Regions from separate parts of the Virgibacillus saliphilus genome, predicted to be linked through region 3. Evidence: predicted binding sites of a transcription regulator. Region 3 holds the regulator's gene; each other region holds the start of a gene.
What was found. The regulator Rex, encoded in region 3, represses fermentation and respiration genes when NADH is low (regulators of the CRP and FNR family bind a similar motif). The targets are predictions, from matches to a motif close to TTGTGAAATATTTCACAA.
Positions count from the first base shown of each region.

Region 1 (2,209 bases), 350 kb from region 3:
ATTGTGTTCCACGCCGGAAGACATACTTACTAAGATTGATTTTCCACCATGTTGATTTATAAGTGGTTGAAGGTTATCTGCAATTGTAGTAAGAGCTTCGTCCCACGAAATGGGAACAAATTTGCCTTCTCCTCTTTTACCGATACGCTTCAGTGGAGTTTGAATCCGATCTGGACTGTAAACACGCTCTATTTCACTTATACCTCTTAAACAAATAGTTGAGAATCTATTATCTGCCCAAGTATTCGGTTCAATTAGGGATAACTTTCCATCCCGAACAGTACATATAAAGGCACAACGACCACCACAGTTTGGTGTATGATAAGTAAATTTCTCTACTTCATTAGGTACATTGTTATCAGAAGCAGCTTGAAGCCATTTATGTGAAACCATGGAACCAGATAAGCCCAGTGCTGTTGATCCAACTACCCCTGCTTTGATAAAGTCTCTTCTTGAGATATTCATTTGGACCCCTCCATTCATATTAAATAAATTTGAACTGATACCTTTTTACTTACATGTATAATAGCATGATTACGAAAATGAGCGATTTCAATAATTAACGATTCATAAATATGTCATAAAATTTTGACAAAAAAGTTGACCATGGTAAATACGGTAAATATAGTGTATATCTCTTTCGGCAATAGGTGCGCAAACTATCATTCCATTGCATAGATAAGTTGGCTTTCTGTTCATGGAAGGTGATCGTACTGGTATGCTAAAAATTACGATTTTTTAGGAACGGTGCGAAACACGTTAATGGCAATAGGGTAAGCAGAAAAGTGTAACTTATTCTCATGGCCAGAATCTTGCTGAATATGTGCAAGCCAAATACAAAATTTAGATGTAATGGCTGGAAATATAAGAATTATATTGTTCAAAATATCACATTAATAACATGTATATGATAATAACTATATACGATTAAATATTGTATTGACAGTATTTATGAGCGAATGATATGCTTTAATTAGAAATTAAATTGATCACTATTTCACTAAAATAACATTCTAAATCGAGATGTAACTTCTATTACGTAAATGGTCTATAGGAAGTATGGAGAATAGGGTGGATGGCTAACATAGACCAAAGGATGATGAGGTACAGTAAGGGGGAAGAAATATTAAGAACAGTAAAGTATACGATTGCATGTGAAAAAGATCACAACTATACCCCTATAACTAAAGGAAAAACGGATTTCACTTAATTGTCATCCGATCAGAATTTAAGTTTATTTAAGAAAGTAAAAGAAAGGAGTTAACCGCTATGGAGAAGGTGATAGATCAATCATATTATTCAACAATAGAAGAAAGGGAGACGATGTATACTTTCTTAAAAGTTGTGTTTGAAGCACCTTTAACGATAGACACTTTAACACAGTGGAAAGAAAATTTCACCCCCGCATTTATTGATATTTTAACGATAGAAAATGAAGCGTTATATCAGTCCTTTGAAAAATTGAGAAACAGTGACTTGGAATCTTTTGAGGCAGAGGAGAAAGCTGCATATTTGGCAACCTTTAATGTCTTTAACGAAAGCGGACATATTCCTGCGCCACCTTGGGAATCCGTTTATGTTACGAAAGATCGGACGATGTTTGCTGAACCTGTTTTTCAAATGAGAAAACAGTGGGAAAGCTTTGGAATGGAGATTGTAAATAAACATAGAGTTCCGGAAGATCATATTTCCATAGAACTGGAATTCATGTGCTATCTTATTGATTTTACAAGGGAAGCTTTGCGATTAAGCAATAAAGAAAATTTTGTGAGGGGAATTTATACACAATTTTGGTTGCTTAAAGATCATCTAAATCATTGGGTTAAACCATTTACCAGGGATATTCTGTCTTCGGATACAAGTGATTTTTATAAGGGGGTAGCCAAGCTGCTGCAATTATTTGTAGAAGAAGACGTTGAATATATGAAATCAATTAAGGAGGTTTTGGATCATGAGTGAAAACATTATAGAGAAGATACAGCGTAAAAAGATGAAAAGACGATCATTTTTAAAATGGTCGGGAGCCGTTGCAGCACCAGCAATTATCGGTAGTAGTACTGCTGTTTCGAATAAATTAAAGATAACTGCTGAAACGACTGATGAAGCTACCGAAGAGAAAGTTATAACCACTTGCGGTACGTTAAATTGTGGGGGCCGCTGCTTAATTAAAGCACATCTTAAAGATGGAGTTATTACGCACTTAAGCACC
Region 1 covers NZ_JAGYHC010000001.1:579,392-581,600, forward strand. The annotation lists gene KFZ56_RS02955 (molybdopterin-dependent oxidoreductase) at 1-465, opposite strand, end outside; gene KFZ56_RS02960 (TorD/DmsD family molecular chaperone) at 1,270-1,959, shown strand; gene KFZ56_RS02965 (DMSO/selenate family reductase complex A subunit) at 1,952-2,209, shown strand, end outside.
Region 1: a site for Rex is predicted at 1,153-1,170, ahead of KFZ56_RS02960 (TorD/DmsD family molecular chaperone). Genes of this name have one in related genera too.

Region 2 (2,209 bases), 390 kb from region 3:
GTATATCCGCCCAAAATCATAAGCGTCTTGTTGATCCATTGTCTCCAGAAGCGCTACTAATTCCGTTAACAATTTCCTGGCATTTGAAAATCGCCCATATTCTCTTTCCAGTCCAGCGTAATCCAAATACGTATCTATTACCAGCTTGCTATGTATCTTATCCATTTCATTGAAAGCTAACGCCCGCTTATGATAGTCCACTGCCTTATCATAATTATGAACACAATGATAAAACTCCGCAATCCTGTAAAGTGAAAGAAATTGTACTTGAGTATCCATATTATCTCCAGAATCAAGAATCGCTTCCAATTCCGCCACATGTTCCCGGGCCAATTCATATTCTTGTCTATTTACATACATCTTTATCTTTTCTCCCAAAAAAGTAAGATGATCTTCTACTTGACTTTCCATCAGATTCACAACCTTTATTAAAAAATCATATGGAGCACAATTAAAAAAGGCAATATTCCCTACTCGCCATCAATGTCTCCGGGTTTGATCCGTCTCATCCATCCAGTACAACCACATTGATTAACATGATACCTATCAGCCAAGCCTACACCATTCTAATTATATATCATTTAAACATGCTGGGAACAATGCGGATATGATAAATATCACACTTTCACCGAATTAATCCTTCATTTTATTTCCATAGTGTGATATTTTTCACTGTTTTATACTTATTCATCATTTAACCTAGGGGGAACGGATATAAATACGTATGCTGAAAGGAGAGAAATTTCATGATGAAAAATCCAACTATTCAATTATCCCTTCAAACATCCAGCCTTATTGCGGGATTTATGATGTGGGTTTTAATATCCTCGCTCATGCCCAGTATTCAAGAGGACATTGCGTTAACTTCCGGGCAGGTTTCTTTCGTAACAGCGATACCTGTTATTTTAGGGTCATTATTACGAATTCCGATTGGTTTTTATACCAATCGATTTGGGGCTAGAACCGTTAACCTTGTTGCGTTAATCATCCTCCTATTTCCGGTTTTCTATATCAGTGTAGCTGATTCGTTCATGGATCTGGTTATCGGAGGATTTATTCTGGGAGTTGGAGGAGCGACATTCTCTATCGGAGTTACATCCTTGCCAAAGTACTATCCCAAAGAAAAACATGGATTCATCAATGGTATTTACGGGGTTGGTAATGTCGGTACCGCAATAACAACATTTGCTGCTCCAGTTATCGCAGGAGCCATAGGATGGCAAAGTACAGTTCGATTCTATATCATTTTGATTATCTTATTTGCTGCTTTGTATTTCTTTTTAGGTGACAAAGATGAAACTAAAGTAAAACAATCGATGATTGGGCAAATAAAAGGCGTATACCGCAACTCAACGTTATGGTTTTTGAGCCTATTTTATTTTGTAACATTCGGTGCCTTTGTGGCATTCACCGTATTTTTGCCCAACTTCTTAGTAACTGATTTCGGGTTAACAGCTGTTGATGCAGGGATAAGGACGGCTGGCTTCATTGTACTAGCGACATTCGTACGTCCGGTTGGTGGTTGGTTAGCCGATAAGTTCAACGCCTATATTATTCTAATGTTTGTATTTGTTGGTGTTACACTTTCGGGAATACTATTATCATTTTCACCATCTATCGCATGGTACACCGTAGGATCTTTGGCTGTTGGGGTTTCTGTCGGTATTGGTAATGGAGCCGTATTCAAACTTGTTCCATTTCACTTTTCCAAACAAGCTGGAGTTGTTAATGGAATTGTCTCTGCGATGGGAGGATTAGGCGGATTCTTCCCTCCAATCATCTTAACAACCGTTAATAATATGACCGGTGATTACTCCATTGGCTTCATGGCACTTTCTCAATTTGCCTTAGTCAGTTTCGTTATTGTTATTTTCATGTATTACAAAGATCAAATAACGATTGAACGAAAAATTGTAGAGGGGGCTACAGAAGGTATTATAGTAATGAACAAAAATGGGACCATTCAATATGTTAATCCTGCCTTCACACAAATGAGTGGATATACCGAAGAGGAGGCAGTAGGTAGCAAAGCAACCAATCTTCTGCATTCATCAATGCATGAACCTTCTTTCTATCATGACATGCGAAATACCATTCATGATCATGGATATTGGAAAGGAGAAATCTGGTATACGGGAAATAACGATGAATCAAACAAGGAAATCCTTACTATCAACACGATTAAAAATAATGTTGATGATATAAAATA
Region 2 covers NZ_JAGYHC010000001.1:546,491-548,699, reverse strand. The annotation lists gene KFZ56_RS02835 (tetratricopeptide repeat protein) at 1-411, opposite strand, end outside; gene KFZ56_RS02830 (nitrate/nitrite transporter) at 750-2,209, shown strand, end outside.
Region 2: a site for Rex is predicted at 658-675, ahead of KFZ56_RS02830 (nitrate/nitrite transporter). Genes of this name have one in related genera too.

Region 3 (2,209 bases):
GCATCCACCGTAGCGATAATTGGGTGGTGCATACTGGGAGTATTTATGGCTTTCTTCGCCCAGAGTATTGCTGCTGCAATTGAAACGTATCTGCTTGGAATCGACCCGGGTTCGGAGAATACACAACAAATCATGGATATTGCACGTGCTTTGCCAATTTTCATGATTATCCCTGCGATAATAGCACCTGTACTAGAAGAAATTATCTTTCGTAAAATTATTTTTGGCCAATTTTATGCGAAGACGAACTTCTTTATCGCGGCATTGTTGTCTGCTTTAATATTCGGGATCATTCATTTAGATCCTACACACCTCCTGGTTTACGCTTCCATGGGATTTGTCTTTGCATTTCTCTACGTGCAGACCAAGCGAATTCTTGTACCCATTATCGTACACGCGGCAATGAATACGATTGTCGTGATCGTACAATTCGGAGTGGATCCGGAAGACTTGGAGCGTATGCAGCAAGAACTTGAACAGATGCAGATGATCTTTTTAGGAGGTTAACTTATGGGTATGGCAATCATTTACTTTGCCATGGGTATTGGCTTCATATATCTTGCCATTCATTATGGCGATTCAACATGGGATTTAACAAGTCTCATTTTCGCAGTTGTTGCTACACTTGATTTCGGCGTAGGATTTAAAATGATATCCGACCATTTTCGCTCGAAGAATAAGAAGTAACAGAGAACACGTAGATTCAGCATTTTAAGATTTTATCCAGGGATACGAATCCATTGATTTGTATCCCTATTGGTGTGTAAAATACGAGATTTCGTTTGCAGGACGCTCGATCGTTTCAATGCTCTACTCGATCGATATGGCACCACTCTTCCGCTTAAAATCCCTCTTCGCTATCGTTCTCCAAAGGATAATGCTTCAAGAAGTAAACCAGCGCCTGTAACTCAACAGCCAGATCAATATGATGTACGCGAATGTAAGGTGGTACCGTCAGGCGTGCAGGTGTAAAATTAAGAATTCCCTTTATTCCTTTTTCCACTAATCGTCCTGTAATCAACTCGGCTTCACTTGCGGGTATGGTTAAAATCACAACTTGGATATCCTCCATTTTCGTTTCCAAATCATCTATATGATGAATGGGCACACCGCCAATATCTGTCCCCGCTTTATCTCTGTCTGTATCAAAAGCCATTTTAATCCGGATATTGTTGTTTTTCATAAAATTATAATGTAAAAAAGCCGTTCCTAAATTCCCTACACCAATTAAAGCTACATCCGTCACCTCATCTTGATCCAATGTCTTACGGAAAAATCCAAGCAAATATTCTATATTGTAGCCGTAGCCTTTTTTACCTAATGCACCAAAATAGGAGAAGTCTCTTCGTATGGTTGCTGAGTCTACTTTTACCGCCTCACTAAGTTCCTTTGAAGAAACGCGTGATTTCCCTTGATGGTTTAAATTGTTTAAAAAACGATAATATAAAGGTAAACGCTTCGCTGTTGCCTGTGGTATCTTATTTTGATCCATTATTATTCCTCTCTTCATTCGAAATTATCTATCCCCTATTTTAGCAGAAAAGTAAGAGAAAGTCGTGATTAATTTCACAATTGTTGCGAGCTTAATTCCCAATACGATACACTAGGAGGGATGAGGTGAGAAGATGATCGTAATGCAATTAAATGAGCTCTCGAAATCTTTCGGAGCTGATGAAATTTTATCAAATGTAAAACTTGAAGTGAAAAGTAATGATCGAATAGCAATCGTTGGTAGAAACGGTTCGGGTAAATCAACATTATTAAAAATCATGTCTGGGGAACTAACCTATGATGAAGGGGAATTATTTAAACCCAAAAATCTTACAATCGGATATTTATCGCAACATACCGCTTTAGATTCCGTCCAAACAATCTGGGATGAAATGGCTGATGTATTTCAGCAGCTAACCGAAATGGAGCAGGAACTGCGGGCGATGGAAAAGAAAATGGAACAGGCATCAGCACTTTCGGATGCGCATTATGAAAAACTCTTGCAAGACTATGATAACCTGCAGCAAGCTTTTCAAAACAAGGGCGGGTACACCTATGAAGCAGATATAAAGGCAGTGCTGACCGGCTTGAATTTTCAGGATTATGATTATAACACGCCTATAAATGAACTTAGCGGCGGGCAAAAAACGCGTCTTGCTTTAGGACAGCTTTTACTAAAAAAACCGGACCTTCTCCTATTGGATGAACCAACAAACCA
Region 3 covers NZ_JAGYHC010000001.1:933,624-935,832, reverse strand. The annotation lists gene KFZ56_RS04815 (CPBP family intramembrane glutamic endopeptidase) at 1-507, shown strand, start outside; gene KFZ56_RS04810 (DUF4305 domain-containing protein) at 511-687, shown strand; gene KFZ56_RS04805 (redox-sensing transcriptional repressor Rex) at 842-1,492, opposite strand; gene abc-f (ribosomal protection-like ABC-F family protein) at 1,626-2,209, shown strand, end outside.

Region 4 (2,209 bases), 360 kb from region 3:
CGATTTTATTGATACGTTAACAAATGTTGAAAAGATAGAAGTGCTTCCATACCATAAACTCGGCGTTTACAAGTGGGAAACATTGGGCCTTGATTATCAACTGGAAGGAATAGAGCCACCGACTACAGCGCGTGTGAGAAATGCAGAGCGCATATTAAATAAAGGAATGAAAGCAACGCTTCAACATGTTTGACAATATACGTAAAGGCTACTGATTCGGCAGTAGCCTTTTTTGGTATGTAGAAAGATTTATATAATGGCAATTATCATCATAATAAAGAATAATGCTGCATTCACAACTTCGATAATACCGCTTTTTTTCATTTTCAAAGGCTTACCGTAATAATAAAGTGCTCTTATCAAGGCCGGTAGAAAGGCAAGCGAAATAACCCAATAACCAAGGGCTGCCCATAAAACGGGAACCAGTATATGATAGGTCCAGGAAATACGTTTATACATAATGTTTTTTCGCTCTCTGATGATTGTTTTCACATGAAAGGTAGTTCCTATGAAAAATAAGACAGAGGCAATGAAAATAATGAGTGTTGCACTATTTATTTCTCCAGTTGCTAAATAACCACTTGCCAATCCTACAATACTAAATGAGAAAATGGCACTTATATCATTAAGTAATGCACGATCGTTCTTTTTACTTGAATAATAAGCGTTCATAACAAACAGAGGAATCATAGCCAGTCCAAAATAAATAATGGAAGGCCTTATCCATAAAGGAATAAGTAGTAATATAAGAGCTGGTATAAAGTAAATGAGTGCCCATTTTGTATAATAGGGAATTTTTTTCTTTTTAAAAAGAAGTAATGTTGGATATGTTGCTAAATACAATAACATCCAACCGAAAAAGAAAGGGATATGCTGCCATAAAAAGCCGGACGCCACTACCCCAAGCCAAAATGGAATGATTAACATTGCCCATGCTCCATGTTGTTTTGGCAAGAATAATTTCATACCTATACACTCCTTCATATTTGTTCTAACCTAATTATAAAATAATAACATGTGAAAAACATAACAAATTATACTGAAATATGATGACAAATGTGTGAAGGCGAAATAGCAATATGTAAATAGCACCTAATTACTCCCGATTTTTGCTTGAGTTAGGGCTTTTTACTTACATTAATTTTAAGAGATAAATAGAGGCTATGAAGATTTTGTTTCTATACCGTTCATTCTATATGTAAAATGGAATAAATCTACGAACGAAAAATAAAGTGGTTTGACGGCAGTGATTTCCGCTCAAACCACTAGTTTTACTACTACTTATAAGATTGTTTATTGTTGCTTATTGTTGTATTTATGTGGAGAATGGATGGTCTTATTTATGGTGCTACATAATTGTGGCTGTCCACAAATTCCTGCAGTAGTTCTGTATCCCAAAGAAGCGTACCCCAAATAAGTTCAATTATCCCTGCATAGAACCCTATATTTCCATGTTTATTCGCATCGCTACAAAGCTCAGGAATCCATGACAGCATATGTTTATTAATAAAAGAAATTTGCTCTTCGCTGACTGAATTTTGTTTTTCTGGCTCTAGTGTGTGTAATTGTTCACTCCTTTTAGCAAGGAACAATAACTCGAGGCCTAGGTGATCTTCCGGCTGCTTGTCTTTTCTTTTACTTTCCAAACCATATTTGTTTAATAGTTGTTTCATTTCCAATGTTTTTTATCAAACAATGCCATTTTATTTGAATAATAGAATGATTCATTGGGTGGTGCTTTTGGTTTCCCAGCTCCAATAAATAATTCTGTATATTCGAATGCAATCTTTTGCAATGCATCCTTTGTACCTCGTTTTTCCAATTTGGAAGCACAGGCAATTAACTTTTCCAAACCTTCTTCTTGCTGTGGATTAGCAGGTTCAATTGGGAAGTTATGCCAAAAGTTTTGCGTTAGCACTTCTTTATTCTCCTCATGGATCAATTCCAATAAACAGCTCGCTAGAAAGTGGTACATTTCCGTCCGAAAGAACCATACTTCAGTCCATGTTTTTGTCATTCGCAATACTCCTTCCACGGGCACTTAACCCGTCGACTATAATATTTTTACAGTAGGGGACTTTCCTAATTAGATGCTATTGCGGGTGTTCCTGCATTGGTTTGCAGTTATCCAATTTACTTTGATCCGATTTTCCAATTATTATCCGGGATAATGCAATAAACATTAGAATACCAAAGGCAACCATGCCGA
Region 4 covers NZ_JAGYHC010000001.1:573,526-575,734, forward strand. The annotation lists gene pflA (pyruvate formate-lyase-activating protein) at 1-193, shown strand, start outside; gene KFZ56_RS02930 (YwiC-like family protein) at 250-966, opposite strand; partial or broken gene KFZ56_RS19970 (TorD/DmsD family molecular chaperone) at 1,341-2,017, opposite strand; gene nrfD (NrfD/PsrC family molybdoenzyme membrane anchor subunit) at 2,094-2,209, opposite strand, start outside.
Region 4: a site for Rex is predicted at 1,016-1,033, ahead of KFZ56_RS02930 (YwiC-like family protein). Genes of this name have one in related genera too.